One region of the Schinkia azotoformans genome, then DNA from elsewhere that is predicted to be linked to it. Evidence: riboswitches for the same ligand, from Rfam matches in the RefSeq annotation. Region 1 holds a riboswitch; each other region holds the start of a gene.
What was found. A riboswitch is a leader RNA that binds a small molecule or an ion and turns the genes downstream of it on or off. The one in region 1 is predicted to bind thiamine pyrophosphate.
Positions count from the first base shown of each region.

Region 2: another riboswitch for thiamine pyrophosphate. It lies ahead of P9E47_RS11505 (ABC transporter ATP-binding protein); the one in region 1 lies ahead of thiM (hydroxyethylthiazole kinase).
Region 3: another riboswitch for thiamine pyrophosphate. It lies ahead of tenA (thiaminase II); the one in region 1 lies ahead of thiM (hydroxyethylthiazole kinase).
Region 4: another riboswitch for thiamine pyrophosphate. It lies ahead of thiD (bifunctional hydroxymethylpyrimidine kinase/phosphomethylpyrimidine kinase); the one in region 1 lies ahead of thiM (hydroxyethylthiazole kinase).

Region 1 covers NZ_JARSMD010000021.1:56,294-58,499, forward strand. Annotated here, with positions in the region: gene thiW (energy coupling factor transporter S component ThiW) at 1-97, opposite strand, end outside; gene thiM (hydroxyethylthiazole kinase) at 125-931, opposite strand; TPP riboswitch at 1,127-1,235, opposite strand; gene htpG (molecular chaperone HtpG) at 1,358-2,206, opposite strand, start outside.
Region 2 covers NZ_JARSMD010000019.1:132,843-135,048, forward strand. Annotated here, with positions in the region: gene P9E47_RS11500 (transglutaminase domain-containing protein) at 1-878, shown strand, start outside; TPP riboswitch at 961-1,061, shown strand; gene P9E47_RS11505 (ABC transporter ATP-binding protein) at 1,223-1,927, shown strand; gene P9E47_RS11510 (ABC transporter permease) at 1,920-2,206, shown strand, end outside.
Region 3 covers NZ_JARSMD010000025.1:70,052-72,257, forward strand. Annotated here, with positions in the region: gene P9E47_RS15405 (TPM domain-containing protein) at 1-744, shown strand, start outside; TPP riboswitch at 1,018-1,117, shown strand; gene tenA (thiaminase II) at 1,283-1,993, shown strand.
Region 4 covers NZ_JARSMD010000019.1:127,485-129,690, forward strand. Annotated here, with positions in the region: gene P9E47_RS11460 (SpoIIE family protein phosphatase) at 1-346, opposite strand, end outside; gene P9E47_RS11465 (ATP-binding protein) at 356-781, opposite strand; TPP riboswitch at 931-1,029, shown strand; gene thiD (bifunctional hydroxymethylpyrimidine kinase/phosphomethylpyrimidine kinase) at 1,099-1,908, shown strand; gene thiE (thiamine phosphate synthase) at 1,905-2,206, shown strand, end outside.

The sequences.
Region 1 (2,206 bases):
CCTTGGCAAAGCCAAGTGGAATGAAGAATAAGTGACTTGTCAAAGTTCCTACAGCAACAAGCATCGCTGTCATTGTCATTTTCATTGTTTTTGCCATAGACACTCCTCCTTTGTTTTTGTTACCTTATAATCTTTCAAATTGGCTGTTTTGTTCAATTTGCGTCGGGCTTATAAGTGCTAGTTGATTAATAAATTCTATTTGAAAGCTACCTGGCCCAACCTCGGCTGTTTTGGCGGCGGCAATTTCTGCCGCAATTCCATATGTAGTAAGTGCAGCTACTGCTGCTTGGAGCGAGACACCTCCCACAGACGCAAATGCACCTATAACTGCAGATAACAAACAGCCAGTTCCAGTCACCTTTGTTAATAATGGATGACCATTACGAACTAAGAATGTAGTTGCCCCATCTGTAATGGTATCTTCTTTTCCAGTAACAATTACAGTTGCCTGAAGTTTTTGTGCTGCAAACCTAGCTAAATCAATAATATTCCCACCGCTTTTACCTGTTTCAACACCTCTGATCTCCCATGCTTGCCCTATTAGATTAGCAATCTCTGCTGCATTCCCTCTTATGAAGTTAACTTTAACCTCACGGAGTAGTTGTTGTGCCGACTCCGTTCTGAATTGAGTAGCACCAACTCCAACAGGATCCACCACAACCGGGATTCCCTTTTCATTGGCCGCTTTACCGGAATTGATCATTGCTTTTAGATGCTCTCTGTTTAACGTTCCCATATTTAATACAAGAGCATTGGCCGCTTTAGTCATTTCCGCAACTTCTTCCGGAGCAGATGCCATGACTGGTTTGGCACCGAGCGCTAATAAACCATTTGCTGTAAAATTAGCTACCACTATATTTGTGATGTTATGTATAAGAGGCTTATTTTCTCTGATTTTGTTTATTAATTTGCTTGATATCTCTTTGTTCATTTTTATTCTCCGTTATTTATTATCTGTTATCGCTTAAAGTTATAGTTTTTTCGAATTAAAGATCAAATAGGAACTTTGATTCCCAGTTTGACTTTCAAGTTCAGCTTTCGGGAATCAAACTAGCCTATGATAACCGATCAATATAAAAAGCCAGATCCTCAAAACAGAACCTGGCTTCAATAACAATAAGAAAAGTATGTAAACCATCTACTTTCCTACGCCGGTATAATCCGGATCAGGTCCAAAGGGTTGAAAACGAAAATTTTTCTCTCAGCCCAGCATCCGGGCACCCCTAGTAGTTTTCCAATATTTCATATTAATCATATAACTTCAATAGCAAATTGTAAAGTAACTTCAATCATTAATTAAAGAAAATAGCCCTGAATTCCACACACAAGAATCCGGGCTGTTTTTGTAAAATAAAAATCACACCATAATCTTACAAATATCATTCGTAAATTCAACTGGGTCGTTAATTGGCAGACCTTCGATTAAAAGTGCTTGATTATACAATAGATTTGTGTATAATGCTACTTTCTCTTTATCACTGGCGAAGGCATCTTGTAACGACTTAAAGACGTCGTGGTTTACGTTGATTTCTAATACCTTGTCAGCCTTTACATTCTCGTTACCTGGCATCATGCTTAATATTTTTTCCATTTCGATCGTTACTTCACCATCTGTGGATAGGCAAACCGGATGTGATTTTAGACGCTTTGAGATTCGAACATCCTTAACTTTACCAGCTAAAATTTCCTTCATATAGCTAAAAAGCTCTTTGTTTTCTATCTGTTCTGCAGCTTTATCTTCCTGATTTTCCTCAGCTTCAATCCCTAAATCTCCGCTTGAAACAGATTTAAATTCTTTTTCTTTATACGTCATCAGCATCTTAATCGCAAACTCATCGATTTCATCGGTGAAATAGAGAATTTCATAGCCTTTTTCCGCCACCAGTTCTGTTTGTGGCATTTTATCAATTCTTTCAACAGAATCACCGGAAGCGTAGTAAATATATTTTTGGTCCTCAGGCATTCTTGATACATATTCATCTAATGTAACAAGCTTCTTCTCTTTTGAAGAGTAGAATAGCAATAAATCTTGTAATACATCTTTATGTGTTCCAAAATCGCTATAAACTCCATATTTTAATTGTCTGCCAAAGGAATCGAAGAAGTTCTCATATTTCTCACGATCATTTTTCAATAAACTTTGCAGTTCGCTCTTAATTTTTTTATTAATATTTTTCGCAATGATCTTTAATTGGCGGTCATGCTG
Region 2 (2,206 bases), on a different contig from region 1:
TAACCCTTAAATTCACATATTATGAAACAGCAGCTGAAATGAAGTATGTTGATCAACAAGTAAATGCCATTTTGTCTAAGATCATAAAGCCTGAAATGAATAACCATGAAAAAGTAAAAGCTGTCCATGATTATCTTGTGTTGAATCTAGGGTATGATACTACCTTGATTAGCAATTCTCCCTATACGGCTTTAACAAAAGGAATAACAGCATGTAATGGTTATGCTATGCTCGCCTATAAAATGTTGAAGAAATTAGGTTTTGACGTTCGTTTAATTAGTGGTACTGCCAGTAGCCAAGCATATAAAACCCAAAACCATGCGTGGAATTTAGTGAAGCTGGACGATAAATGGTATCATCTTGATGTAACATGGGATGATCCCGTTCCCGATGAAGCAGGACGGATTTTTTATGATTATTACTTACTAACGGATAAAGAAATTTCAAAAAATCATAGTTGGAAACAGGGAGGAATAAATGGTGAAGAAAAGCCATACCCTGCTGCAACTACAGCTTATTTAGACCTTCTACAATCAAAGCTTTCTTCAACAAATGAAGCGGAGCGTTATCAAGAATTAATGGTAACAATAGGTTTACACTACTTGCTTCCGGAAAATACTGCAAGTCGTTTAATTGAATTGAGCGATATGATTGGCAATCAATTTGCAAGCTATAACAATGAATTTAACCTTCGCTATATTGATAACAAAGGTGATTTAAGCACAAACCTTAGACAAATCATTTATGATAATGCTGTTAAACATAAGGTAAAATCATGGAGTTTTGTCACTCTTCCTTATATAAGGGGGACGACATCTTTTGACCAACTGGTTATGATTTCGGATATTGTATACCAAAATGATCCGCCGAAAGATTAAGAATTTAAGAATTAATGAAAAATGATTGCAACGATTATAATAATGTGTTAAACCTAATATAGATGAAAATTTAATATTCTAGCGTTACTACTAGGGGTGCTGAAAAGGCTGAGAAAGACGATTGTCTTAACCCTTAAACCTGATCTAGATAATTCTAGCGTAGGGAAGTGGTGCTTGGTGTCTGTAATTATTTTTATTATTGGCATCATTCATGTTGAATACAACCACTTCTATTTAATAGAGGTGGTTTTTTTATTTGGAAAAAGGAGGGATTTCTAATAAAAGGGCATACTACGCTGCAATTTACAGATGTTGATTTTACATATAGTGGAAAGGAGCCTGTCATTGTAGAAAAATTAAATTTCACCGTAAAAGAAGGTGAATTTGTAAGTATTATTGGGCCAAGCGGCTCTGGTAAAACGACACTATTTCGGCTGATTACAGGTCTAGAAAATCCCACCTCTGGGAACGTAATAATCGATGGTTCAGCCTCCAGCCAACGTTTAGGCAGTGTGGGTTATATGCCCCAACAAGACTTGCTTTTACCTTGGCGAACTGTCTTGGAAAATGTAACTTTACCGTTGGAAATGGAGGCATCGAAACAAATAGTCCCAAAGGTGGAAGTGTATGACCTACTACAGGAATTTGGTTTGAAGGGGTTTGAACACTCCTATCCAGCACAATTGTCTGGTGGAATGAAGCAGCGCGTCTCGTTCCTTAGAACAATTATTACTGGATCTAACATTTTATTATTGGACGAACCATTTAGTGCGCTAGATGCCATTACAAGATTAACGATGCAAGAGTGGCTTTTAGAGCAATGGGAAAAAATGCAAAAGACCATTTTATTTATTACACATGATGTAGATGAAGCTCTTTTCTTGTCCGATCGAATTTTTCTAATCAATAGAACTCCGATAGAGGAATTTACGGAAGTTATAGTTCCATTATCAAGGCCCAGAAAAATAAGAGATCTTGCCGGGCAAGAAATTGTAAACATAAAGGAACAATTAATAGACCGGCTTCGAATGAAGGTGTACAATGGATAAATTTAAATATTATTTTTCTTCTATAACGATTATTTTATGTGTTTTTATTTTCTGGGAAATAGGAGCCGCGATTGTTAACAAGAAGTATATATTACCTTCTCCAACACAAATATTGCTTAAGCTGTGGGACTTAAAAGGTGTTCTGTTTTTAAATCATTTACCAGCAACGATGTTGATTATTATCGTAGGATTGTTGACTTCAATCATTATTGGTGTTGGATTAGCGGTTTGGATGAATATGAATAAGTCGGTGGAAAAAGCTTTTTATCCTCTGTTGAT
Region 3 (2,206 bases), on a different contig from region 1:
TACGATTTTGCTAGTTTGTTCACCGATATTCAAAAAGAACAGCTGCAAGAAAAGGCAACCTTGCTTAGTGAGCAATTAGAGATGGATATTATCATTGTTACAATCAATGATGATGAAGGAAAATCATCAAGACAATTTGCAGATGATTTCTACAAGGAACATGGTTTTGGATTTGCGGGAACGTCTGACGGTATTTTGTATCTTCTTAATATGGATAGCCGTGAAGTTTATATTTTTACAAGAGACCGAATCGTGGATTATTTTCCAGATGCGACAATTGAAGCAACGCTTGATGAGTTTTATCCATATTTGGGTGAAGGAAAATATAGTGAAAGTGCGGATGTTTTTTTAGATGAAGTGGAAAAAGTAATGCATGAGGGACTACCTATTAGTGCGGGAAACGGGCCATCAACAAGCCAAATTCCTAGCACAACGGTTGAAACTGTTCATACAACAAGTGATTCGGAGTTGATAAAAGAACTCACCCTTTATTTACTTATATCCATTGGGCTAGGTGCTGTTACAGTTGGTATTATGGCTATGAATAATCGTGGCCGCTCAACAGTCAATGCAAGAACATATTTAGAAAATAACTCCTTTGTTGTTACGAATACGGAAGATCAATACGTTCGTACAATGGTGACCCAACAAAAAATACAAAGGAATACAGGCAGCGGTGGAAGTTCGGGATCCTCTTTTGGTTCTGGTGGCGGTCGATCCGGTGGTGGCGGAAGGAAGTTTTAACGGCAGATAGTGAGAATCGATCTGAGTGAATGGTTTCTGAAACTAGGGCCGTTCGATGACGGATAATTTGCTTTTATCCGCACCAAATGGAGTTCAAGCCTCGTTTGATGCAAGATAATTTGAAATTATCTGCATGAAAGCGAAAAATGATTTCCAAGAATCGAGTTAGGTGTGAAAAATGGGAAACAATGTGAATAAATGATAAGTGATTCCTATAAATTGCTATTTCTCGTAAACTATGCCTATACTAATATATAGAAATCAAATAATTAATAATTCGACTAGGGGAGCATGAAAATGCTGAGAGAGATATGATCGACCCTTTGAACCTGATCTAGGTAACACTAGCGTAGGGAAGTGGAACTGGAACTGGCATTTTATGTGGACTATTATGTCTGTTTACCTAACCCATCTCTATTAAACTAGTGATGGGTTTTTGTATTTTATCGCTCCCAATGTTAAAGAGGTGAGAACATTCCATCAAATATTTTAGTAATGTTATATCGGAAACTGTCTTAAATAGAAAGGGGATAATATTTTGACGAACTTATTTACGGATCGATTATGGAACCGAATAGAGCCGATTTGGAAGTCATATTTGGAGCATCCTTTTGTGAAAGGGCTTGGAGAGGGCTGGTTAGAGAAGGATAAATTCAAGCATTATATGAAGCAGGACTATGTTTACTTAATTGAATATTGTCGACTTTTTGCTTTGGGAAGTGCTAAAGCACAGGACTTAAAAACGATGACTATATTCGCGAAACTTCTTCATGGCACGTTGGATATGGAAATGGAACTTCATCGTCAATATGCCGCTCGATTCGGAATTTCTCATGATGAGCTGGAAGCAACGGAGGCAGGCGCTACAACAACAGCTTATACAAGCTACATGCTAAACATAGCACAACTTGGAGGAATTGAAAATGTAGTCGCATCTGTCCTTGCATGCGCTTGGAGTTATAGCTTTATCGGTAAAGAACTAGCATCATGGCCGGGAGCAATCGATCATGAATTCTATGGTGAATGGGTAAAAATGTATTCATCCGATGAATTTACTGAATTAGCTGAGGATTGTATGAATCTGATAAACGAAATGGCGGAGGGAAAACCAGAACGAGAATTAGCTAAACTGGAGGAGATTGTAGTTAAAACAAGCTACTTCGAATATATGTTTTGGGATATGGCGGAGAAACAAGAGGAATGGCCCGTTAAACTATATACACAAAGCAGGCTTATAAAACCGATGTGAAATGGGAATAATAGGGAACATAGTAAGAATACTACAGATTGTCTAGGGTTAATCATTGAAAGAAGCGCCTAGGTACGTTATGCTTAGTATAGAAATAAGAATTTTTAAGAAAAAATAGAATAGTTATAATGCAGTAAAAAAGAGGATGCACCAATATAATTCCTTATCGTGCATCCTCTTTAGCTTATGGTCAACAGATGTTTAATAGGAGGA
Region 4 (2,206 bases), on a different contig from region 1:
CATGTAATACCTCTACAAGGTGGGCTGTAATATTTGGCGCCTTTATTCCATGGATACCGGAGCTATTATTACCGAAAATAAGATCCTCTTGATTTTTCTCAAACTTTTTGGCTGTTACACGAAGTTGAGTGTAATAGATGGGATTGCTTTCTGCCACATGGTAAGCCTCGTTAACCATTTGTATCGTTAACATTCTTTGGGAACCCGCTAGATTAATTAGATGACTATCATGTTTATGTTCATCCAGAAAATTAATCATTACATAAAATCCAAAAAAGTTTAAAAGTAAGGCAATTGTAAAAATTGAACCAAGCTTTACTTTCAAACTCAAATCCTGAATCCGCATTTTTATCACCTATTGAATTTGTTTTCTGCGTTGTATATTTTTCACCAGCAACACATCATTTCCCTTCTTATTATAAATGACTTTATCCATTACCTGCTGCATAATAAATAAGCCTCTGCCTGATTCTTTTAAAGTTGTATAATTTATATCTTTCATCATATTAGTTTCATTTACCTTTTGAATAGTTTCATCTACTGCAAAGCCTTTGCCTCTATCTTTTACCCTAATAACTAGGAATCCATTTTTTTGAATTTTAACCCGTACCAGCACTTTTTTATTTCTTCCATGCTTAATAGCATTATTAACCGCTTCATTTAGGACGACCTCAACAAGAGTAGAATCATCCGCGACCATGTCTTTAATAAAATCGCTGATCCCATTGCGGAGGTACCTATAGCAAGTAAAATCATTAAAAGTAAGTGTAAATGTTTTCATTCATTAATCTCCTGTATGAAAAGTTTAAATTAATTATAATTTATAAGCCTTGGTTAATGTTTTCTTAATTATGAAACTTTTGTGTAATTAGTAACTTAACAAAGATAAAAAGTATTGATATACTAAATTAAGATTCATATAAATACTGAAAGATTAGCTAGGGGTGCCGTATGGCTGAGAGGACGATTGTCTAACCCTTGAACCTGATTTGGTTAGTACCAACGTAGGGAATGCGACTAATTCTGTTTTAAAACAGAAGGCCAACCTATTTTGGTTGGCTTTTTGTGTTGTATAAAAAGAAATGGAGTGAGTATCTAATGAAAGTTTTCAAGGCACTTACTATTGCTGGCTCAGATTCCGGTGGGGGAGCGGGAATCCAGGCAGATGTAAAAACGTTTCAAGAACTTGGTGTATATGGAATGACGGCTATTACGGCAATTACAGCACAAAATACAACTGGTGTACAAGGGGTATATCCGCTAAGTGTTGAAGGTATTGCAAAGCAAATTGATTCAATCGGTACAGACTTAACACCAGATGCAGTAAAGACAGGCATGCTTTTTAACAGTGAAATTATTAAGGTTGTCGCGGAAAAAATCACGCAATATCAATGGTCTAATCTTGTAATAGACCCGGTGATGATTGCAAAAGGAGGATCACCATTATTACAAGCGGAAGCAATCGAAGCCCTAAAAGATTATTTATTGCCAATAGCAACAGTTATAACTCCTAATATCCCTGAAGCAGAGGTGATATCTGGCATTAAAATTACAAATCTTAGTGAACGAAAAGAAGCTGCCAAACTTATTTATAATCTAGGTGCAAAAAATGTAATGATTAAAGGCGGACACGAAGAAACCGATCAAATGATTGATCTCTTATATGATGGAAACCGCTTTTTCCAATTTGAAAGCAAGAGAATTGCTACAAAGAATACTCATGGAACGGGATGTACGTTTTCTGCAGCGATTACGGCTGAATTAGCGAAAGGGAAAAACATCGTGGATTCGATATCAGTTGCTAAACACTTTATTCAAGCTGCCATTGAAGATGATTTGCGAATCGGCACAGGCCACGGTCCAACGAATCATTGGGCCTATAATAAAAGGGGAGCATTATGTAAATGAGATATTCCGAAGAAGAGCTAAGAAAAAAGCTTCAGCTTTATTTTGTGATGGGGAGCAATAATTGTTTGAAGGATCCTGAAATTGTACTACAGGAAGCGATTGAAGGAGGTATTACTTTTTTTCAATTCAGAGAAAAGGGGACCCATGCCAAAAAGGGCTCTGAAAAAATAAAGTTGGCAAAAAAATTACAGGCTATTTGTAAACAAAATGGAATTCCTTTTATCGTCAATGATGATCTTGAATTGGCACTTGAAATTGATGCAGATGGCATTCACATTGGTCAAGAAGATGAAGACCC